DNA from 2 places in the Variovorax sp. PBS-H4 genome. Region 1 is predicted to be linked to the other one. Evidence: predicted binding sites of a transcription regulator. Region 1 holds the regulator's gene; the other holds the start of a gene.

Evidence for each region. The regulator FliA, encoded in region 1, starts transcription of late flagellar genes. The targets are predictions, from matches to a motif close to CTAAAGTTTNNNNNNNNNNNGCCGNTA.
Region 2: a site for FliA is predicted at 2,187-2,213, ahead of kleA (stable inheritance protein KleA). Genes of this name have one in related genera too.

The regions. Positions count from the first base shown of each region.
Region 1 is NZ_LR594675.1:1,989,065-2,003,710, forward strand. It holds gene flhF (flagellar biosynthesis protein FlhF) at 1-2,029, shown strand, start outside; gene E5CHR_RS09545 (flagellar biosynthesis protein FlhG) at 2,046-2,882, shown strand; gene E5CHR_RS09550 (RNA polymerase sigma factor FliA) at 2,916-3,656, shown strand; gene E5CHR_RS09555 (DUF3182 family protein) at 3,801-4,976, shown strand; gene E5CHR_RS09560 (alpha/beta hydrolase family protein) at 4,976-5,776, shown strand; gene E5CHR_RS09565 (FHA domain-containing protein) at 5,906-6,349, shown strand; gene E5CHR_RS09570 (sensor histidine kinase) at 6,419-7,942, opposite strand; gene E5CHR_RS09575 (sensor histidine kinase) at 8,135-9,322, shown strand; gene E5CHR_RS09580 (hypothetical protein) at 9,456-10,439, opposite strand; gene istB (IS21-like element helper ATPase IstB) at 10,671-11,441, opposite strand; gene istA (IS21 family transposase) at 11,438-13,003, opposite strand; gene E5CHR_RS09595 (hypothetical protein) at 13,091-14,646, opposite strand, start outside.
Region 2 is NZ_LR594677.1:91,498-100,515, forward strand. It holds gene E5CHR_RS31520 (antirestriction protein) at 1-406, shown strand, start outside; gene E5CHR_RS31525 (hypothetical protein) at 451-669, shown strand; gene E5CHR_RS31530 (hypothetical protein) at 681-1,889, shown strand; gene korC (transcriptional repressor KorC) at 1,906-2,163, shown strand; gene kleA (stable inheritance protein KleA) at 2,321-2,557, shown strand; gene kleE (KleE stable inheritance protein) at 2,766-3,092, shown strand; gene E5CHR_RS31550 (DUF2761 domain-containing protein) at 3,094-3,423, shown strand; gene E5CHR_RS31555 (transcriptional regulator KorA) at 3,530-3,838, shown strand; gene E5CHR_RS31560 (ParA family protein) at 3,835-4,599, shown strand; gene E5CHR_RS31565 (transcriptional repressor gene korB) at 4,596-5,645, shown strand; partial or broken gene E5CHR_RS31570 (DNA-binding protein) at 5,824-6,201, shown strand; gene E5CHR_RS31575 (Tn3-like element IS1071 family transposase) at 6,332-9,018, opposite strand, start outside.

The sequences.
Region 1 (14,646 bases):
GGAACAGCTCGCCACCGTGGTCTGGAACGACCGCCAGCGCCGCGACCCCATGCGCGGGCGCCTGCTGCGCACGCTGCTGGGCGCCGGCTTCAGCGCCCGCCTCGCCAAGGCCATGCTGGAGCACCTGCCGGCCAACCAGAGCTACGCCCAGGGCATGGCCTTCGTGCGCTCGGAGCTGGTTCGTACCGTGCCGGTGATGGAAGACGAGGATGCGCTGCTGGCGCAGGGCGGCGTGTATGCGCTGATGGGCCCCACTGGCGTCGGCAAGACGACCACCACCGCCAAGCTCGCAGCACGTTGCGTGATGCGCTTCGGGGCCGACAAGCTGGCACTGGTGACCACCGACAGCTACCGGATCGGCGCCTACGAGCAGCTGCGCATCTACGGCCAGATCCTCAACGTGCCGGTTTACGCGGTGAAGGATGCGACCGACCTGCAGCTGGTGCTCAACGACCTGCGCAACAAGCACATGGTGCTCATCGACACCGTAGGCATGAGCCAGCGCGACCGCGCCGTCTCCGAGCAGATCGCCATGCTCGGCAGCAGCCCGCGGCCGGTGAAGCGGCTGCTGCTGCTCAACGCCGCCAGCCACGGCGACACCCTCAACGAGGTGGTGCATGCCTACCGGCATGGCGCGAGCGGCAACGAGCTGGCCGGCTGCATCTTCACCAAGGTGGACGAGGCGACGCACCCGGGTGCGCTGATCGACACCGTGATCCGCCACCGCCTGCCGGTGCACTACGTCTCCAGTGGCCAGAAGGTGCCGGAGAACCTGGCGCCGGCCGACCGCGCCGCGCTGGTCGACAGCGTGTTCCAGGCCAAGGCGCCGAGCGCGCTCTTCGTGCCCGGTGAAAGCGACCTGCAGGACAGGCCGGCCGGCGCCGAGGAGGCGTCGGAGGTGGCACAGGCGCAAGCCGAGACCGAGCGCCTGCGCGTCAGGTACCAGCAGCTGATCCATGCCATGGCCCATGACGCGCAGGAGGTGGCCTGGGCCGCCAAGGCCCTGGCCGATGCCGACCTGGGCTTCGATGCGGCGCGCGAGCTGTGGCGCATGGCGGCCGACGAGAACGTGCTGCACAAGACGGTGCTGCAGTCGCTCAAGGCGCATGCGTGGAGCGAGGTTGCCACCGGCTGCGACCACCACGTGCTGGCGCTCGGCGGGCAGCTCGGCCTCAAGTCGAACGAGGGCGGCGACGCCTACGGATGCGAGAGCAGCCTGCTGCTGTCGGATCGCGACGGCAGGCCCGTGGCTGCGCCCAACCAGTGGCTTTCCACCGCCGGTGCCGGTGGGGCAACTGCTGCTGCGGCGCGCAGGGCCGGGCTGCGCCCGCTGCAGTGGGTGGCTCAGCAGGATTTCGGCAAGCCGGTAGTGCATGCGCTGCAGCGCCTGCCCGCTATCGAATTCATGGGTGAGATGCAGGCCCGCGGATTGGCCTGGTTGGCGCGTGCGCCGGGCTCGACCGCCATCGTCGACGCGGCCGGCGCCCGCGGCACGCTGGCGCGGCTCGCGCTGGCGTTCGGCGAGCCGCACCCGGTGCGCTTCAAGGGCAAGCCGGCGCTTCAGGCCGAGGCCCACGCCGAGGTGCTGCTGCGCGGCGAACACGGGCTGCCTGCGCTGCGCTGCGTGGTGACCCGCGTGGTGGAGCCGAAGACCCGCAAGATCCTTGCGCAGGGTTATCTGCTGTCGAACGTCGGCAGCGAAGTCGGCGCCGAACAGCTCGCCCGTTGGCACGGGTGGGCCGCCGAGGCCGAGCCCTGCTTCCGGCTGTTGCGGCAGGGCCTGCAACTGGTGGGCGGCTTGGGCGAGCTGGGCGACCCGCACATGATGAAGCGCGTGCTGATCGCCGGCCAGGCCAGCACCACCGTGTGGCGCCTGCTGCACGCCGAAGGCGAATGGGCGGGCCGCGCACGTTCGCTGTTGAGCCAGCTGACCGGCCGGCGCCTGCGGCCCGACCGCGCGCCTTCGGGCAACGTGCTCTACGAGGGCGTGGCCAAGATGTTCCTGCTGCTGGAGGCGCTGGGTACATGAGCGCGGAGCTTGCGCGATGAGCAAATTGGTACCGGACCAGGCAGACGGGCTGCGCCGCCTGCTGGCGCAGACGCGCACCCGGGTGCTCGCCTTCGCGAGCATGGGTCGCGGGCTGGGCGTGACCACCGTGGCGATGAACCTGGCCGCTGCGTTGGCCTACCAAGGCAAGGAGGTGCTGCTACTGGACGAACATGGCACCCAGGCAGGCACCGCCTCTGCCACCTGGGCCGTCGAGCCGCTGGGCACGCTGGCCGATGTGGCCAACCGCCGCCTCACCGTGCAGGGCGCCGCCGCGCGCGCGCCGTGCGGCGTCTACGTGCTGCCGGCCGTGCCGCGCACGCAGGCCGGCAGCGGCGACCCGCGCACGCTGTGGGAAGGCGACGTGATCCTGGTCGACGCAGCGCTCGACGGCGAAGGCCGTCTCTCGGCACTCGCACAGGCGTCCGATGAGCTGGTGCTGGTGATGCAGCCGCACGCGGCGTCCATCACCGCGACCTACGCGGGCATCAAGCGCCTGCATTACGCGCATGCGCTGCGCCAACTGCGCTTCCTCGTCAACGGCGTGGCCGAGCCCGGGGCCGCGCAGCAGGTCGCGCACAACCTGGCCCAGGCCGGCAGCCGCTACCTCGCGGTCTCGCTGCAGCCGGCCGGATGCGTGCGAGCGGAGATCCATGCGGACGCCGCCGGGCGGCTCGGCCGCACCGTGGTCGAGGCCTATCCCGCCAGCCCGGCGGCGGCGGACTTCCGCCGCATCGCCGACGAGATCGGCCAGTGGCCCTGGCGCCAGGGCACGAGCCTTGCGCCGCTACCTGCGCCCGTGGCGCGGGGCACGAACACCGCCGCGGTCTGCTGAAGCCGCGGCACAGGAGAAGGAAAAAGGACGACCGTGTACACCGCACAGGGAACCATTGAAAAGTCCCATCTGCTCAAGCAGCACCAGCCCATGGTGCGACGCATTGCGCTGCAGATGCTGGCCAAGCTGCCTGCCAGCGTGGAGCTCGACGACCTCATCCAGGCCGGCATGATCGGCCTGCTCGATGCGTCGACGCGCTACCAGGACAACCGCGGCGCGCAGTTCGAAACCTTCGCCAGCCAGCGCATCCGCGGCGCCATGATCGACGAGCTGCGAGCCAACGACTGGGGCTCGCGCGGCCTGCGCCAGTCGGCGCGCAAGGTCGAGAGCGCGATCCAGGCGCTCGAGCACCGGCTGGGCCGCGCTCCCAACGAGGGCGAGATCGCGAAGGAGCTGAAGATGACCCTGGAGGCCTACCAGGGCCTGCTGCAGGAGATCCAGGGCTGCCAGTTGCTCTACGTCGAGGACTTCTCGCAGGACAGCGAGGGCGACAGCCCGTTCCTGGACCGCCATGCGAGCGGGGCGAGGGACGAGCGTGGCAGCGCCAGCGACGACCCGCTCGCCCAGCTGATGGAAAGCGGTTTTCGCCATCAGCTGGTGGCGGCCATCGGCGAGCTCCCCGAACGCGACCGGTTGCTTCTCAATCTCTATTACGAGGAGGAACTCAACCTGCGAGAGATCGGCGCCATTCTCGAGGTGAGCCAGTCGCGCGTGTGCCAGCTGCACAGCCAGGCCATCAGCCGGCTGCGCGGGAAGCTCAAGGATCTTCTGTAGCTCGCCTTGTGTTTCTGTCTTTCGGTGCCGCCCGATGGCGATCGACAGGGCTGCGAGGGGTCGCCCGAGCCAGCGTGTAGGAAAACATCGCCATCCGTGCGGCAAAGTTTGATTTCTGCCGCGCAATCGCCCAGCATGGTCGCCATGGACACACCCACATTCAGCGCGCTGCCCGGTGGAGCCCAGAGACTCGCCGGTGAAGGAACCGAGCTCGCGGAGCCCGGCCTCGAAGGAACCGTGGTCGCGCTGACGGCGGACCACCATGCCTATGCCAGCGAGCACGAGCGCGCCACCCGCGCCCAGCTTGCCTGGCGGCTGGCGCGGCTCAAGAAGTCGCGCTTCGAAGGCGAGTACGACAACGGGCGGACCTATTCGGCGCCCGTCTACTTCGTGCCCAGCGACACCCTCGTCGGAGATGCGCTGCCCAGCTCGCTCGGCATCGCAAGCCATCACGCGCTCTTCGGCGGCGTGGTGCCCCATCCCTTCGTGCTCACGAAGGCGCTGGTGCACCCGCTGATCGATCCGGCCGCCGCGGCGCCGCCCGGATGGAGCCACGGGTTCGCCGGGCAGGTTGCGCATGCAGTGCTGCAGGGCTTTTCGGTTTTTGCGCTGGAAGATGCGAGCCGCGCCGGCATGCGTCTGCTGGAGCATGGCGCGGTGCGCGTCAAGCCCGTGCGCGCGACCGGCGGACGCGGCCAGCAGGTGGTGCGCGATCGGCAAGCGCTGGAGACCTGCATCGGGGCTATGGATGCCGCCGAAATTGCCGAGCACGGCCTGGTGCTGGAAGAGAACCTCGAGCAGCCCGTGACCGTCAGCGTCGGCCAGGTGCATGTAGGCACTGCGATCGCGAGCTACTACGGCTGGCAACGGCTGACCTGCGACAACCGGGGCGAGAAGGTCTACGGCGGCTCGGACCTCACCGTGGCGCGCGGCGACTTCGACGCGCTGCTCCAGCTGAGCTTTCCCGAGGAGATCCGCCTCGCCGTGGAGCAGGCGCGCAGCCTGCACCGCGCGGTCGGGGCCGCATTCCCGGGCTTCTTCGCCTCGCGCATCAACTACGACGTGGCGCAGGGCACGAGCAGCGCCGGGCGCTGGTGCTCGGGCGTGCTGGAGCAGTCGTGGCGCGTCGGTGGGGCGAGCGGCGCGGAAATCGCGGCGCTCGAGGTGTTCGAGGAACAGCCGGAGCGCCGTGCCGTCAACGCTTCCTGTTTCGAGATCTACGGCGACGGCGTCATGCCGCCGCCCAATGCGTGTGTGTACTTCAGCGGCGTGGATCCCAGTGTTGGCCCGATCACGAAGTACACCGTGGTCGAGCCCTGATGCCCACTCGACATGCGTTGATCGACATCCCTGTCGACGGCGTGCGCATTGCCGGCACGCTGGTGGCCGCTTCCACGATGGTGCCCGGCGTGCTGCTGGTGCATGGCTGGGACGGCAGCCAGCAGCAGGACATCGCACTGGCCCACGAGCTCGCGGCTCTGGGCTGCATCTGCCTGACCTTCGACCTGCGCGGCCACGCCCGCCACGTCGCGCAGCGCGAGGCCGTCACGCGCGAGGACAACCTGCGCGACGTGCTGGCCGCCTACGACACGCTGGTCGGCCACCCCGCCGTGGACCCGCAGGCCGTCGCCGTCATCGGCAGCAGCTATGGCGGCTACCTGGCGGCCGTGCTGACCTCGCTGCGCCCGGTGCGCTGGCTGGGCCTGCGCGTGCCCGCCATCTACCGCGACGAAAACTGGGAGCAACCCAAGCGGCGGCTCAATGGCGATGACCTGACGCTGTACCGCCAGACCGCCATCGAGCCCGAAAAAAATCGCGCGCTCGCCGCCTGCGAAGACTTCTTCGGCGACGCGCTCATCGTCGAGTCGGAGAACGACACCATCGTGCCGCACCCCGTCATCGAGAACTACCTGGGCGCCTTCAGGTACGCACGGTCCGTGACCCACCGGGTCATGGCCGGTGTCGATCACGCAATGTCGAAGAAGGCGTGGCGGCAGGCCTATGTGCAGATCGTGGTTGCCTGGATGACCGAGAGGCGGCTGGCAGCAAAGGCCGAGGACAAGGAGCGCCCGCCGCAGCAGGCGCAGCGCTACGAGACCTGGCCCAGCGCGAGCGCTTGAATGCAGCGTGTGCAAGTCGGCCACGCAAGCGAGAAATTTTTAATACGCTTGTTTGCTGCGCACCCTTCAAGAAGCGCAGGACTGAGCCGAAAAGCACTCAGATTCATTCAAACAGAGCATTCAAAAACCATGTCCAGACTCATCATCCTCGCCCGGCACGGCAGCGTCAGGCAAGTCAACATCGATGGCCAGGTCACCTTGATCGGGCGCGACCCGGAGTGCGCCGTGCAGATCGACAGCCTGGGCGTGAGCCGACGCCATGCCACCATCCACTGGACGGGCGACCGCTTCGTGCTGACCGACCTGGAAAGCTTCAACGGCACCTTCGTCAACAACGAGCGCATCTGGGAGCATGCGCTGCAGAACGGCGATGCGATCGCGATGGGCGAGTGCCAGTTGCGCTTCCTGTACAGCTCCAAGGCGCTGCCCAGCGCCGATGCGTTGCGGCTGGTGACGCGGGTTGACGATCTGCACGACTGGCAGACCACGCGGGAGCGCAGCGACTGGGCCGCGTTCTTCAGGCGCAGCAGGAAGACGAGCAGCCGGGGCGGCGCGGTCGCGCGCCATCGTTGACCGCTTGGGAAGAAGGCGGGAGCGCGAACTGCGATGGGGCGGTGGCGAGACGCAAACCGATTCCCGTGCCTACGCTGCCATCTTGGGGATGTGCACCGAGAACGTCGTGCCTTGCCCGGGCGCGGAATCGACCACGATCCGGCCGCCATGCCTTTCGACCACCTTCTTGCAGATCGTGAGGCCGATGCCGGTGCCTTCGTAGACGTCCTGCGCGTGGAGCCTCTGGAAGACGACAAAGATGCGCTCGAAGTACTCGGGCGCGATTCCGATGCCGTTGTCGCTGACGGAGACGATCCAATTCGCCTCGTCCTCGGATGCAGAGACGTAGATCCGCGGCCGGGTGCCGCGCGCGGTGAACTTGATGGCGTTGCCGATGAGGTTCTGGAAGACCTGGGTCAGGCCGCTGGGCTCGCCCATGACTTCAGGAAGCGGACCACGCTCGACCACTGCGCCCGAACGCTCGATCGCATGGGCGAGATTCGCGAGCGCATCGTCGAGAACGCCATCGAGCCGAAGCTGCTTCAAGGGGACCGCCGAGCGTTCCACCCGCGAATACAAAAGCAGGTCGTCGATCAGCCGCTTCATGCGGTCGGCGCCGCTTGCGATGAATCCGATGAAGTCCTGCGCGTCGCTGTCGAGGCGGTCGCCGTAGCGGCGGCGCAGCAGTTCTGAATAGCTGCTCATCATGCGCAAGGGCTCGAAGAGGTCGTGCGAGGTCACGTGGGCGAACTGCCTGAGTTCGTCGTTCGACCGCGTGAGTTCGGCGAGTTGCTGCTGGATCGCGTCGATCTGCGCTTGCTGAGTCGGGCGCTCGCGCACTTCGCGGTTGGTGATGAGCACCACCCACCTGCCTTCCACGCGAATTGCCTGCTGCTGCTCCTCGCTCACGGCCTGGGTGCCCGCGCGCGACCCGGCGGTCGGTGCCATGCGGCGCCTTGGGAGCGGTGACACGGCGATCGCGTCGTCGTATTCGCGTTCCAGGTCTTCGCGCGTCAGCCCGTCCGAGCCGAGTGTCCATGGCGGCACCTGGAGCAAGTCATGCCGCGCCATGCCGTAATAGCGGCAGACTGCGTCGTTGCAGTCGATGCAGCGCATGCTCTCTCGATCGACGATGAGCATGTGGTCGTGGCTCTGGTCGAAGGCGCGGGACAGCAGTGCCGATCGAACCTGCTGCTTCTTCTGGTCAGTGATGTCGCGCGTTGCGACGACCATCAGCCAGCTGTCGCCGATGCGAAGCGCGGTATGCACGACCTCTGCATCCAGGAACCCGCCGCCGGGCAGCCTGCAGCGCCGTTCGCTGACCAGGGGACGCGGGCACGCCTTGATGACTTCGTCGAACAGGGCTTCGTAGGAGGCTTGCGTGCCGCCTTCCATGTGCGACCACGGCGATGTTCCGACCAGTTCGTCCCGCGTTCGGCCGATGCGCTTCGCGGCCGCGGCGTTGAGATCGACCAGGCGCAGCGAAGCACGATCCACGACTTCGATGCCTTCGGCGCGCTGTTCGAGCGCAGCCCTGGCCCAGTCGAGCGGTTCCGCGTGACGAAAACCGTCGTCTACTGAAGGCGTTTCTGCAATCTCGGTATGGTCGTCCATGGAATGGCTGCTGATGCCTTGCCGTGACAGAGGACGCGGACATCATACAGGCGCGTGCTGCCCGCATACTCCGACTTCGGGACTAGGCCTCGAGGCCCTGCGTCATGCCCGGGACCCAGCAAGACCCCGGGCATGCTCGTGCGGGAGGAGGGGTTGTTGACGATCACTTCAACCCCGTGATAAAGCGAAGCCATGAGTTCTCGCCGCCATCCACTCACCACGCGGGCCCCCGGCCTCGACACTTCTCGCGACGCTGCCGAGCGGCTGCGCGAGCAGGCGCGCATGGAGCGCTTCGCCTCCGCGCTCGACCTGAGCGACGATGCCGTCTTCCTGATCGATCGGGCTTCGATGACCTACCTCGAAGTCAACCAGGGCGCGTGCAGGCTGCTCGGAGTGACGCAGGAGGAACTGATCCGGCGGCGTCCCAACGAAACAAGCCCGGCGCTCGGAGACCTGGATGATCTGGGAAAGTTGTACGACGCGGTGATCGCCCAGGCTCCCCGGACGCAGACATCCGAGCTGGTGGTGCACCCCTCAAACGGCCTGCCCTGCATCTGCGAAGTCAGGCGCAAGGCGATCCAGCAGGCGGGCCGGTGGGTCATCGTCGCGACGCTGCGCGACATCACCGAGCACAAGAGAGCCATGGCCAGGATGTTGGAGGCCGAAGAGGAAATCCGCTCCAAGGTCGTGGAGCTGACGCGGTCGAACCAGGAGCTGGAACAGTTCGCCTACATCACCTCGCACGACCTCTCCGAGCCGCTGCGCGCAGTGGCAAGCTACACCCAACTGCTCGAACGGCGCTATTCGCACCAGTTCGACAGCGACGCCCGCGACTTCATGGCGTTCATCGTCGAAGGCGCGCAGCGCATGAGGGCGATGATGGACGCCTTGCTGGTCTACTCGAGGGCGGGCCGCCGCGAGATGGCGAGGCGCCCCGTCGCATTGGATCGCACGCTGGACGATGTGCTGGAACATCTCGCGCCCGTCATTCAACGCTCAGGGGCAACCGTGGAGCGCGAGCCGCTTCCCAGCATCCTCGGCGACGCAGTCGCAATGGCGCAGGTGTTCCAGAACCTGATCGGCAATGCTCTGGCGTTCCATGCCGAAGGGAGGGCCCCGCATGTGAAAGTGTGCGCGAGGGACGAGGGCGCGGAGTGGGTGGTCGAGGTCCAGGACAACGGCATCGGGATCGAGCCGCAGTACTTCCAGAGGATCTTCCTGATCTTCCAGAAGCTCCATGCGCGGGACCGTTCGGAAGGAGCGGGCATCGGCTTGGCGGTCTGCAAGAAGGTGGTGGAGCGCCATGGCGGGCGCATCTCGGTGGCCTCGGAGCTGGGAAGGGGGACGACCTTTGCGATTTGTTTGCCGAAGCTTCCGTGAACTTCGGGTGAAATCGCCTTCGAAATGTCCGCCTCCCCCTGCAAGGGCTGCCGTCGACTCGAACACCGGATGTCCCGATCCACGCCTCGTTGGAAGACGACTTGGGCACATGCCGAGGTGTTCCTCTATTCGTTTACTTGCCTTTCGAGCTTTGCTTCTTGTAGTTTTTTGCGGCTGCGTATGCAGCCTCCAAAGTGCGAAAATGACCGTCAATCTCATTCATGGCCGACTTGGCTGTTGAATGGTTGCCGGGGCTATTAAGCTCGGTGAGGTAGTACGTTTTTTCTGCCTCCAGGGTGTGGCGTGCCCACTCTATCCACTCGATGGCTGCGCCAATGGTTCTGTCCTCACTGATTAGAGCGGCCACGATCGCATCGGCAGCGGCATCGGCTCCACCTGCAGCGTGACCAACCAAGATGACGGCTCGTACCCTCTCAGAGGTACCATCCTTCATTGCACCGCCTACGTGGTGCAAGACATTGAACGACTCAATTGCGTGGTCTTTCGCAGCAATCTCCATGAACTGGCGCAAAGCTTTGTCCGCGTCCTCGACTCCCAGAAGGAGGTGTGTGTCTCTCTTGGGATCAACGGCAATATAGAAGCCCGTTTCGTCCAATGTGAGCATCGCGGCGTTGGTAACAGGCTGGCCGTCCCAGTCACGCCCCGTGTACTGCACTGCAAAGGCGGCGGGCTTGATCAGGGTCGGTGGGATGCCGTTGTACTGCAACGGCATGGGGTCTTCAGCCGCGTAGATGCCTCCTGCGCTCGTCAAGGGCGACCAAGACTGATCGGGACGTTCCAGCGCCATCTGTTGGCTGAAGAGAGCCAGATCGTCGAAGTGCTTATTTGCTATACGGCTCGCCCGATCCGCCGGCCGCGCACCCGGGGCGAGATGGTCATTGACGAACATGGCAAAGTCGATGGTGCTGGCCAATGTGCCCCAGCCCTCGTTGCCACTTAGCCGCATCTGCAACATGTTGGTTGCGTCGAGTGTCGGGTATTTGTCCGAGCAAATATGAAAGATGCTTTGCGAATCCCGTGGCACCCCGTACGCACGAATCGCGTTGGTTCCAATCGGGTTGTGTGAAAAATAAGCGTAACTGGATGTCGTGGCCATAAAAATCCCGGATGGCCACCTCAAACTCCCCCACCTATGGCCGGGCAAATTCCTCCAGGCCAGGACGGGGGGATTCTCGTCTTTTCTTCTTTGACGGCTGTTCGGCAAGCGAAGCGCGTCAGGCCGGAGGCGGCCGCCGGGGAGCGGTGGGCAGGCCACGATCGCCGCAGGGGCCGTCCACAGGCCTGTCCTGTGGACGGGTGGCTTGTCCACGGCGGGCGCGCCTGAGGGTCAGTCCGCCGGCGCCTTGATGGCCAGGCGCTGAGCCGCCTCCTTCAGCCGGTAGCTCTTGCCCTCGAACTCCAGCAGGCGGGAACGGTGCATCAGCCGGTCGAGGATGGTGGATGCCATCGTCATGTCGCCCAGGTAGGTGCCCCAGTCCCGGATCACCCGGTTGGACGTCACCAGCACGCTGGCGCGGCGGCGATGCCGTTGATGGACCAGGGTCTGCAGCAACTCCGCCGCCACCTCCGAGACGCGCTTGGCCAGGAACAGGTCGTCCAGCACCAGGAGGTCGGCCGCCAGCAGCCGCTGCAGCATCAGCTCGCGCTCTCGGGGTTCGGCCAAGGCGTAGCGGCCGAAGTCGGTGTCGGCCTCCAGATAGGCGACCTTCAGCCCCTGCTGCACGGCGTGGTAGGCCACCGCCTTGGCTACATGGCTCTTGCCCGTGCCGGGCTTGCCGATCAACAGGGCGTTGGCGCCCTCGCTGACGAACTTGAGCGTCTGCAGCTCGAAGCAGGCCGCGCGCGGCACCTTCGGGTTGAACGACCAGTCGATCTCGGCCAGCGTGACCTTCTCGTCCAGGTGCGAGTCCTTGTAGCGCTTGTCGATCAGGCGGCTCTGGCGGCGATCGAGTTCGTCTTGCAGCAGCAGCGCCAGCAGCTCCTGCGCCGTCATCTGCGAGGCCTGCGCCTGCTCCAGGCGCGTCTGCAATGTGTCGCGCGCCCCGGACAGGCGAAGCTGCGCCAGGGTGCGTTCAAGTTCGGCGATCGACATGCTCATTGCAGCCACTCCCCGGCCACCGGCACGCCACCGGTCGCGGCGGCGAAGAAGTCCGCGTACGTGGCTGCATCGCGGATCAGCTCGTCGCGCTGCGTCAATGGCGGCGCCACAGGCGACGCGGCGGCTGCCGCCTCGGCTAGCTCGCCCACCATGGCCGTGATGGCCTTCAGCGTGGCGCGCTGCTGCTGCACCGCCAGCGCGCAGGCCTGCTCCACCAGCGCCGCCGGATGGTGACGCGCCAGCCCGACCAGCCCCCACATGCGCCGCTGCCCGACGCGTCCTTCGCGAGCAAACCACTGCTGGCACAGCGCCAGGCAATGGGGGCCGATCTCGCGCGCCAGCTTCCACAGCAGCTCGGTCTGCCGGCTCGGGTTGAACGGCCGCTCGTCCTCGGGCAGCACGGTGGCACCCCGCCGTTCGCTGCGCGCGTGCGTGCGCAACAGCGCGCCGGTCTGCCGGTCCCGGATCTCCACCAGGTGGGCGTACAGGCGCACCGTCACCTTCGCACCGATGGCCGCCGGACGGGCAGCGTAATTGCTGCTGTCCACCCGCACCGTGGTGTCGTCGCACACCGTGCGCACCATCTCGCGGAAGAAGGCGAAGCGGGTGATCGGCAGCGGCAGCAAACTGGCACGCTCCTCCTCGAACATGGCCTGCACCTGGCGCTTCTCGCGCCCGTGAATGCGCTTGGCCGCCCATGTGCTCTCCCAGCGCTCGAGGAACTCATTTTGTGCCTGCAGTGAGTCGAACCGCCGGCCCTTGAGCGCCGTGTCCTGCGTGTGCTGGATCGCGTTTTCCACGCTGCCCTTGCGGTTGGGGTCGCGCACCCGTGCCGGGTCCGCCACGCAGCCGTAATGGGCCAGCAGCGAGGCGTACACCGGGTTGAGCTCCGGCTCGTACAGATCGGGCTTGAGCACACCTTCCTTGAGGTTGTCCAGCACGACATAGCGCACCACCCCGCCGAAGTAGCGAAACGCCTGCTCGTGCAGCTCGGCCCACTCCTGCTGGCCGGATTTCCACACCACCCGGCGGAAGCTGCGACGCGAGTAGCGCAGCGTCATCACGAACAGCCGCGGGCGCTTCCAGCGGCCGCTGACCGGATCCAGCGTCATCGCGCCCTCGCCGTAATCGACCTGCGCCTCCTCGCCGGGGGCGAACTCCAGCCGGTCGAACTGCTCCGGCTCGCGCGAGCGCAGCTGCGCGACGAACCGCTTGACGCTGTTGTAGCCATGGCCGAAGCCGTGGACGTCCACCAGGTCCTGGTAGATCGCCATGGCGTTTCGCTTGAGCAGCAGCTGCGCCTGGATGAACTCGCGCCAGGGTTCGCACGCCGAGGTGTGCGCCGGTGGCCGGGGTGGGGGATTTTGGGCCGCTTTCTCGCCCTCCTTCAGAGGCGCCGAGCCGGTGGCCACCCCGGAGGAATTTGCGCCGGCCATCGCCGCCTGGTACTTGCGGATCGTTTTGCGGTCGATCCCCGTGATGCGGGCAATCTCCCGCTGGCCGGCTCCTCGCGCCAGCAGCGTCTGGATGGTGGTTTTCTTGTTTGGCTTCAAGACGTTCAACTCCACGACCTCCTCGCTCGGGAGGTCAGTTCACGTCCTGTCCAAAGGGGGCCGGTGGCACCGGCCTACAACCCTCTCCCGATCAGTTCAGGTGGAGGAGTTTGAGGTGGCCACGGGTGGGGGATTTTGGGTGGCCATCCGGGTAAAAATCGCCTTGGGGCCATCGCCTTGTTCCAGTGCTTGGCTTCGTTCCAGTGGTTTCCAGTGGAGTTTTTGCATTGCCGGAGAAGGATTGCCCAACTGCGGCTGAGTGACGAAGTAATTCTCGACCGGTGGAGCGTTGTCGGCGCTTGGGGGCAAGTCGTTGTGGGTGTCGAAACGCAGAATGTCGCTCGGATCTGCATCAAGCTGCACACGCTCGATCACGCTTTCACCCCCACCAGGCACCTTCGTTACGCTGATTGCCTTGCCCCTTGCTATCCTGCGCGTCAGCTCGTTTTGTCTGCCCTGTGAACGGTATTCAAGCGGTCGAATAGTTCCAGTTTTCTGGGTCGAAGACGCTTGATTCCTGGGTGTCGTCGGAGGTGACTTTGGGGGTTGTGATGCCTGAGTCCTGGGCGTGGTCGGAAGTGACGGCATTCCCGTTCTGGGCGTCCTCGGCGTATTCACAGGCTCAAACCTAGGCATTGAAATCAGAGGTATGTGCAGCGGAATGAGTGGATGTTCGTCATCATCGATTCTGGTTGGCGCAGCACCGTCGAGATGCTCTTTCTTGGAGGTATTGATCCTCGCTTCCTGGGTCGGCGAGACGCTTTGATCTTCCTCTTCCTCTTCCTCCTCCTGTTCCTGTTTGAGGTAGTGCATGACCTTGTCCAGGTCTTTCTTGATGGCGACTGCGAGTTGGCTCTCCGTCATCTCCGCGAGAGAGCCATGCTCTTCCGTGAAGTAGCCCGACCAGGTTTCCCAGACGTCTTTGAGCTTGCCCCAGGGGCCGAGGTCGGCCGGAGGTGCAAGGTCGGCCGAAAACATCTGCTCCCAAGTTGCCTCCGTAAGCTTTATTTGCCGGGTGAACTTCATCTTTGGAGGGCGGTCGGCTTCGGGTACCTGCCTGCCGGCCAGCGTACTGTAGTCGGTGACCTCTTCGACTCTCGCGTCCGGATACCGCAGAAATGCCAAGAACTCCTGGGGCAGTGCCTTGAACAGGGACGGTGCAGGGGTATTGACGACGGAGAGATTGCTGCCACTAGCTCCTCGCTGCACATTTTTGCAGAGAATGTATTCGTGGTAGGCGTAACCCAAGCCGAGCGAAATCAACGAGCTCACGATGGCCATCAAATTGCCTGTCACTTTGGTCGCGAGGAGCCGACCGGCGAGGGCGGCCAGAGCGTCCTCATCCCGCCCGTACCGATACTCGCGGATGTCCTCACGCGCGATGATGGCCTGCGCCGCAAAGGTGAATAGAGACCTGGCGACCAGAACGCTACCGGTGCCGGCGCCTATCCAGGCGAACTGCTGGCCGAACTTTTGCGCTGCTTGCAGGGTGCCGGCTTCCGAACGCTGCTCCACCGCAGCCATGAGCTTGAACAGTTTGCGGTCTTCGTGTTCCTTTGTCTTGTCCCCAAGCGCAGCAAGCAGCGAATCGCTAAGCATGCCAGCAACATCGGCCGATGGAGCTTCGCGCTTCTTCTCGTACGTTGCGAGGT
Region 2 (9,018 bases), on a different replicon from region 1:
TACCGCTTCCCTGGTCGCCGAGGCCCAGCGCCTCGACTTCCTGCCCGCCTACTTCGGCCCGCGTCTGATGATGCGCGGCGAGGCCCTGGTGTATGCCTGGCTTCGCCGGCTCTGCGAACGCTACAGCGGCGCGTATTGGCACTACTACACCTTGTCGGACGGCGGTTTTTACATGGCCCCCGACCTGGCCGACCGCCTGGAGATCGAGGTGGACGGCAACGGCTTCCGAGGCGAGTTGTCGGCCGACGCCGCCGGCATTGTCGCAACCCTGTTCGCGCTGGGTCAGCTCGCGGCCGAGGCCGCCGACACGGACGCCGGCGATGCCCTGATCGACCGCTATCACTTCCTGCGCGGCTTCGCAGCCAGCCACGCCGAGGCGGCCGCGATCTACCGGGCTATTGACTGATGAGGGGCGGCCCCGGCTTCGGCCGGGGCTTCCAGGAGGCGACCATGACCAGGAACAACGCTCCCCAGGCACCGACGAACAGCTACGCGACGGACGGCAAGTGCCACAACGCCGAGCCGGGCACCTACGGCCACGAATGCGGCAAGCCGGCCGCATGGATCGGCACGAACCACAAGGGGTTCAGCTCGGGATTCTGCGACGACTGCAAGCGCCACGGCTACGAAGCCCGCGACGTGATCGCGTGGCGGCGTGCTGACACTTGAGGGGCCGGCCGATGGCGAAGAAACGCAAGACGCCGGCCCAGCCGGGCCAGGACTGGAACGCGCCGGCGGCCGAGCTGCTGGCCGAGCTGCCCACCGACCGCGACGAGCTGCTGGCCGCCGCCGTGGCGGCCGTGGTGGAGATCGACGCGGCGATCATGCGCGGTGACGGTGCGGCCGCCGAGGCGGCCAGCGACCGATACGAGGCCGTCATCTGGAAGATGAACGGCGGAACGCACGTGGGCAGCATGGCCGACCACGACGCGCCCGGCCAGGTCATCGAGCGCCATTGCGCGGCGGTGCCTGGCGACGTGCCCTTGTGGGGCCAGCGCGGCCAGTTCCTGGTCGCGGATGGCGACATGCGCGCCCTGGTGGAGTACGAGGCCGGCTACGGCGGGCCGCTGGGTGCCCACTTCCAGTTCCACGTCATCGACCTGGACAGGCCGTTTATCTCCGAAACGGGCTACCGCTCGCACTTCGACACGGCGCAGGGCTGCATGACGGTGGACGAGGTTGCGCGCGGCATCCTGGCTGCGCAGCGAGCCGAGAAGAAGCGCCCGGTGATGGTCGAGGCCAGCTACCGCGACCGCCTGGCCGATGCTCCCCTGCCCGCTTGGCTGGCCGGCTTGGAGCCGCCGGCGCGGCGCGCACCGGCGACCGTCCTGGTGCCGCCGGGGTTCGTCCTGGTCGATGTGGTGCTGCCCTCGCATCGGGCCTTCATCGCCAGGCGCTGGGCGGCCGAGGCCGCGACCAGGATCAAGGCGGCCAGGGCCGCCGGGTTGGACGCCAAGGGAAAAATCACCGGCGCAGGCCCGGAGCGAGATCCCGCATCGCCAGAAACGACGATGACCTGCAGCATCGTCAAAGCCGACGATGCCGAGCCGGGCGAGGGCGGGCCTGTATCGCCGGAAACAACGATGCCGCGAGCGAGCGCGGCAACCTGCAGCATCGCCAGGAATGGCGATGGAGGCCCGGCCGACCTGGTGGAGTTCAAGCCCGGCCAGCGGTGCGAGATCGTGAGCGTCCATCACCCGGTTTTCGACCGCTACATCGGCAAGCGCATCATCATCGTGAAGGTGCATCCCGACACCCGCCAGGTGTGGGCGCACGACGACAGGCCGGTAACGTACAAGACCAATCGCGCAGGCCGGCGCGTGGTCGATTCAGACCCGAGCTGCATCCAGTCGATCTACGGCTTCGACCAGTTGCGGCTTATCACTTGACCAGGAGAACGAACGAATGACGAACGACGCCAATATCCGGCTGGAGTGCTTGAAGCCGGCCGAACGCTGGGCGCAACCGACCGGCGAGGAAGTCCGAGAGGTGCTGCGCCTGGCCGGGTTCAGCGGCAGCAAGGCCGCGAAGGCGCTGGGGCTGGGCGCGAAGGGCGACCGCACGATCCGCCGCTGGATCGGCGAGGACACCCCGATTCCCTATGCGGCATGGGCGATCCTGTGCGACCAGGCCGGGCTGGGCGTGATCTGGAAAGAGGATTGACGCCAAGGGAAAGGTTTTAGCGGCTAAAGTTTAGCCTTCGGATTCCGGTAAAGCGAAAAAAGTTTAGCTAAAGTGCTTGACAGGTTAGGGCATTTTGCCCTAATATAGCACTTGAAGGCCGGGCACATTGCCCAGGTCAACTACCGGAGAAAGTCCGATGAGCGACAACAAGATTATGCCCTGGATTGACGAGCTGGAGGGCGCGGCAGCGACCGACTTCCCGGCCCGCCGTGACGAGATCGCGGCCATGATGGCCGAGGCGGCCGAGCTGGTGTGCAAAGCCGAGGAACTGCGCGGCAAGGCGTACTTCGCCGGATGCTCCCTGGAGGGGCAGGCCAAGGGCCATTGGTCGATGGAAGCCGTCGAGCAGGCCAAGCGCCGGGCCGGCTGGTAAGAGCACATGGCCCGGTCGGCAACGGCCGGGCCTATCGAGGACGCCAAGAAGGAGTATTGCGTGAGCCGAGGCAAGATCAAGGGCGGCCCCAGGTGGAGGAACGCCCCGGAGTGATCCGGGGCGCTTGGCCTGGTGCTGGCACACCGTAACCATGCTTCCGAGTGGGAGCACCCAGCATTCAACACGTAAGCGCGTGGAGGGTCAAGCTATGTCCAACATCATCAAGTTCCCCAAGGAGATCGAGCAGCCCGCCGCGCCCGCGCCGGTGGAGCCTGCCGCCGCGTCTGCTGCCCCCAACAAGGCCCCCGGTGCTGGCCTGCTGGCCGGCCTGGTCAAGTTCGTATGGGTGGCGACCGTGCTGGTCTGGCCGATCCTCAAGTGGGTGCTGTCGATTGCCACCTTCTTCCAGTTCGTGCGGATGCTCTACCACTGGAACACGCCTGGCGTGTATGCCGGTTGGTCGTTCCTGGCGTACTTCGCGGTGCTGACCGCGATCACCTACTTCGTTTCGATCTACAAGCCGAAGGGGCTTTGACATGAAAAAACAGACCCTACCCTACCCGCCGGGATTCGTGGAGCCGAACACCGGCCGGGTGGCCGTCCTGGTGCGCGAGTACGCGGCCAGCGACTTGAACGGCGATGCGCCGGCCTATTGGTACAGCGCGCAATCCGAGGAATGGGGCCTTGACCCCTGGCGACTGGTGGAAGGCGTCGATCCGCACACCGCCGGCGGTCAGTTCGACGTGTGCTTTGCCAACGGTTCGAGCCGCACGGTCGGCCCGCTGATGACGTTCTTCATGAGTGCCGCTGACGCGGCCAGGTTGAACGCCAAGAAAGAAGATCACGCGCCCATTTTTAGCCGCTAAAACGCTTGACGCGGGCGGCGAGTTTAGCTAAACTTCTGCACATGGTCGGCGGCTGGCACCGCCTTTTGTTCAACAACCGGGTGTGGAGTTTATATGGGTGTTCTCCATGAAGAAACGGCTAACCGAAGCCCAATTCCAGGCGGCGATCAAGGGCCTGGAGATCGGGCAACAGACCATCGACATAGCGCGCGGCGTGCTGGTCGATGGAAGGCCCCAGGCCGAGTTTGTGGCCTCGCTGGGGCTGACCAAGGGGGCGGTATCGCAAGCGGTCAGCCGCGTGTGGGCAGTGGCGGGGGAAGTGCTCCCGCAGGGCTTCGAGCGGGTGACGGCGGTACTGCCGGAGCATCAAGCGTTCATCGTCAAGCGTTGGGAAGCCGACGCCAAGGGAAAGAGGAAACAGGAACCCAACTCATGAAAACACTGGTCACGGCAATTCAGAAAGGCGGTCAAGGCAAGACGTTCGCAACCTGCCACCTGGCGTTCGACTTCCAGGAGCGCGGCCTTCGGGTTGCAGTGATCGACCTGGACACCCAGGGCAATGCGAGCTGGACGCTGGCCGGCCACGACTCGGGCTATCCCGCCAGTCGCATGTTCACCGCCGGCGGCGACGAGCTGCGCGCCTGGTTCGCTGACCGGGAGGATGACGGCCTGGCGCTGATCGCGGCAGACGCCAACCTGGCGAACCTGGACAAGATGGAGCTTTCCCAGGCGGCCGCCGCGCTGCGGGCCAGTGTGGCCGCGCTGGGCGAGTTCTTCGACGTGTGCCTGATCGACACGGCCCCCTCCCTTGGCGTCGCCATGACGGCGGCCGTGCTGACGGCCGACTACATGCTGTCGCCCATCGAAATGGAGGCGTACAGCTTGCAGGGCATGAAGAAGATGGTCGCGGTCATCAGCAACCTGCGCAAGCAGAACCCCAAGCTGCGCTTCCTCGGCATGGTGCCGAACAAGGTGGACGCGCGGAAGCCGCGCCACGTCAACAACCTGGCGACGTTGCAGCAGGCATACCCGCAGCTCATCTTGCCGTTCAGCATCGGCGCGCGTGACAGCATCGCCGAGGCGCTGGGCGAGCAGATGCCGGTGTGGAAGATCAAGAAGACCGCCGCGCGGAAGGCCACCCAGGAGGTGCGTGCGCTGGCGGATTACGTGTTCACGAAGATGGAGATCGCGCAATGAGCGCCAAGACCAACGCCAAGAAGAAGGAGCAGGACAAGCCGCAATCGTCCGGGCTGGGCCTGGACGGGCTGGGCGACCTGGCCGGCCTGCTGAACGAGCAGCCGGCGGCCAACGCCGGCGGCGCAGGCCCGCAGGAGCTGCCGCTTGACCTGATCGACGAAGACCCGCACCAGCCGCGCACGGCCGACAACCCCGGCTTCTCGCCGGAGAGCATCGCGGAGATCGGCGAGACGATCAAAGCGCGCGGCGTGAAGTCGCCCATCAGCGTGCGCGAGAACCCGGACGCACCGGGGCGCTACCTCATCAACCACGGCGCGCGGCGCTATCGCGGCTCGAAGTGGGCGCACAAGACCACGATCCCGGCCTTCATCGACAACGACTACAACGAGGCCGACCAGGTTATCGAGAACCTGCAACGCAACGAGCTGACGGCGCGTGAGATCGCCGACTTCATCGGCCGCGAGCTGGCGAAGGGCAAGAAGAAGGGCGAGATCGCCAAGGAGATCGGCAAGTCGCCGGCCTTCGTCACGCAGCACGTCACGCTGCTGGACTTGCCCGAACCCATTGCCGAGGCGTTCAATAGCGGCCGGGGCAAGGACGTGACTGTCATCAACGAGCTGGTGACGGCCTACAAGAAGAACCCCGACGAGGTGGCCGCCTGGCTGGCCGACGACAGCCAGGAGCTGACGCGCGGCTCGGTGAAGCTGCTGCGCGAGTTCCTGGAGGACAAGCGCAGTCACGAGGACGGCGACCGTGATCCCAACACCGTCGATGCGCTGACCGGCAAGACCGACGCCGAGGCCGGCGACGGCGAGCAGGGGCCGCAGGATGATGACGCCAAGGGGAAGAAGGAGCCGAAGGAGGCCGACCCCGACAAGCTCAAGAAGGCCATCATCCAGGTCAAGCACGACGACCGGCCGGCACGGCTGATCCTCAACCGCCGGCCCCCGGCCGAGGGCTGGGCCTGGCTCAAATACGAGGATGACGGCCAGGAGTTCGAGGCCGACCTTGGCACCGTGCAGCTTGTCGCGCTGCTGGAGGGCTGACACGCCCAGCGCCGGGCATCGCCGACCACCGACCCCCACCCATCGCCCCGCCATCGAGCGGGGCTTTTTTTGCCCGCGTTTTAGCCGCTAAAAAAAGTTCAGCTAAACCGCTTGCGTAGTGTTGTATGTTGTAGTATGCTTCACGCTACAACATACAACCGGCCAAAGGAGGCCCGACATGGCGATCTCGAAGGAGCAGATATTTGCGGTGGCCGACGAACTGGACGCGGCCGGCCAGAACCCCACGCTGGCGAACGTGCGCAAGCAGCTCGGCAGCGGCAGCTTCACCACCATCAGCGAGGCGATGAACGAGTGGCGCGCACGCAAGGCCAGCCAGGCCGCCCCGATCCGCGAGCCGGCACCGCAGGCGATCACTGACAAGCTGGCCGAGCTGGGCGGCGACTTGTGGGCCGTGGCGCTGGAAATGGCGAACAACCGCCTGGCCGCCGAGCGCGAGGCGCTGGAGGCCGTGCGCCAGGAGACGGAAGCAGCGCGCCAGGAAGCCGCAGAGCTGGCCGACCAGCTCACCGGCGAGCTGGACGAGGGGTCTCCTCGTTTTCAGTGCAATAAGTGACGGTACGAAAAGCTAGCACTGGCGCGGAGGTGGTGTTGGTAGATCGTTGATTTCATTGACTTTCCTGTTCACTTTCAAATCTGCGATTCGTGGCGTCAAACCGTGGTCGGTTTCATCCATTGGTGCCAGTTATCGATGCATTTGGCCGCGAAGGCAGGATTTGGTCAGCATAGCGGTCAACCGGGAAGCGAAACACACCCCGCAAGTTGATGCTCTCCAGCCTGGTGGGCGCAATCTTCCCGATCAGTTCCGGTGGAATGACCTGGCGGCGGTTCGACCAGCGATCCAGGACCGCCTGCATCTGTGAGGTATTCCACGCCATCACGATGTTGGCCATCAGGCTCAACGCATCGGCCACAGCCTGCATTTCATCGACACGTTTGGCCTGCGCCGGGCTGATCCGGCCGGTATAAATGGCGCGCTTGAGGGCGTTAACAGCCTCGCCCCGATTGAGCACCCGGCGCAACTCGTTCCTGAAAGCGTCCTTGACAAAGTAGTCAGCCAAAAACGCCGTACGCAGCAACCGCCCCAATTGCACGCCAGCCTCATAGATTGGATCGCCCTGGGCGGCAGAACCGAACCGCGCAAGAGCTGCCACCGCACTGGCATGTCCGCTCATGACCGAGGCTGCCAGGTGCACCAGACTATCCCAATGCTTTTCGATCAAAGCGACGTCGACATTGGCTTCGCACACCGCAGCGATTTCTGCGGGCACTTTGGTGCCGCGTGGCACAAAGAGGTGGCGCTGTTTGAGTTCCTTCAACCGCGGGCAAAGATCAAAACCAAGCAAACGGGCATGTGACATGGCAAAGTCGGTGTAGCCATGGGTATCCACAGCAAGCTGGCTGGTCTCCAGCTTTTCTTGGCGGATGACACCTTCAATGGCCACGCCCGCCTGGCGCTCATTGAGCACAAAGGGCTGCGCATGGAAGATGCCCCACCGGTCTTTTACATGGGAGTAGATTCCAATGGAAGGTGTGTTGCGCCGAGGATCAAGCCGGGCTTGCCACACCCGTTTGGTGGTCTCCATGGTCATCATGTCAGAAGATGCCAAATCGGACCGCCCCCAGGTGGCGGCAATCGGGTGTCGCTGCATGAATTCCAGCACAGCCTGGCAGGCCTGGCTCAGACGCCGTTCGTCCCGCGCCCAGCGCATGGCCTGGCGAATGCTGGTGGCAGACAATTGCGGAATCATGCGCGCGCATTCGACCGCAGTCAGACTGGTGCCGTGGGCCATGATGCCGGCATAGACCATCAGCAGCTCGTCGGTAGAGCGCGGCTCACGTCCGAGCATGATCCAGCTAAAGCGCACCTGGGCGTCAACGGCCAGAATCACTTCCGGCAATTGAACCTCACCGATGCGGTGATCCAAAGCCGCGCGCAGCTTGGTCACTTCTGGGTCTTCGTCCTCTGCGGGCAATGGCGACAAATGGAGTTCATCATCCACGCGCAGTACGCCACTGCGGGCTGCAGCGGCCACCGCATCGACACCGGCAGTTACTCTGGCCAGCAAAGGCTTCAAGAAAGTGGCAGCCTTGCTGGGTAACGATAGACGGGCATAGTGTTTCTTGGACTCTGCCTGCCAACGCTCGTCCGTGAAGAACAAGCGCGCACGACCCCGAAAGCTCAGGCTGTGCTCAATCCAGACCGAGCCATTGCGCACCGCGCGGCGCAGGGCAAACAGGGTGGCCACCTCCAACGCCTGAAACGCCCGTTCCCGGTCTGGGCTGGAGATCGAAACCTGCCAGATCATTCCCAGACTTGGTGCCACCACTTCAACTGGCAGCTTTCTGGATCCTTTGAGATATAAAGCTTGCAGCTTGGCAAGGTACTCGATGGCAGGATGCTCGCCGGTGGCCTGCCAGGGCAGCTTTGCAATGGCGACGAGCAACGACCGCACGGGGCGAATTCCATCAATCAATCCCTCGCGGACCAGGGAGGCCCTGCTCGGTGGTTTGCGTTTCTGGGTTTCGGTGATCAAGGCTTCAAGACGGGCACGCAACTCAGCATCTGGCACCGCACCTTGCGCGCTCAAGGCAACAAGTTCGCCGAGCAGCGTTTTGTACATTGCGGCCCAATTGACGGTAGCGGGGACATCGGCGGCAGCCTGACGCCACAGATCGGCGATCCGGCGCTGCACCATAAGGATCAACTGGTCTGTGGTGGTGAACAGGCAATACCGAAGAAAGCATGCGACCTCCACGGTGCGCGCTGGCTCTTTGATCTTGGCTCCGGCTGAGGGCGGCCTGGAGACAAGTCGGCGCGCGTAGCGGCGCAAGATGAGATCGGGGATGTCTGCCAGGTGCTTATGAACGTCCAGCGTGTAAAGCAGGTCGATGCGCTCCAGTACCTCGCTGATTTGGCGGGTTGAGTGTTTCGCCGGTGCAGCCCATAGCCAACTCTGCTGGGTTTGTCCATCTGGGCGCAGCTCTGAAACTGAGGCTCGCCAGCGATCAAGTGTTGCTGGATCAACGCTGGCGGCGATGGCGGTGCCTGTTTCAACTTCAAGCTGGGCAAGTGCCGCCGCAATCAGTGTCCGAATTGCCCGCTCGTGCACGATCACCAGCTTGTTCTTGTACAGCCATTGACGCGCCCGCACGAGTAGCTGATCGCGGTCGGCGCAGCGCGCCACTTCGTCGCGCAGTTCACGTACCAGTGAGCGGCGCTGGTGCTCGCTCATCCACTGGAATCCAAGGACCGTGCAGGCTACTTGTTGGTGATCGAATAGCGTGCGCCCGCGTTCATACATGGCTCTCAGCGAGGCGACTTCTGGTGCTGCAATGCCAAGCTCGTTGCCAA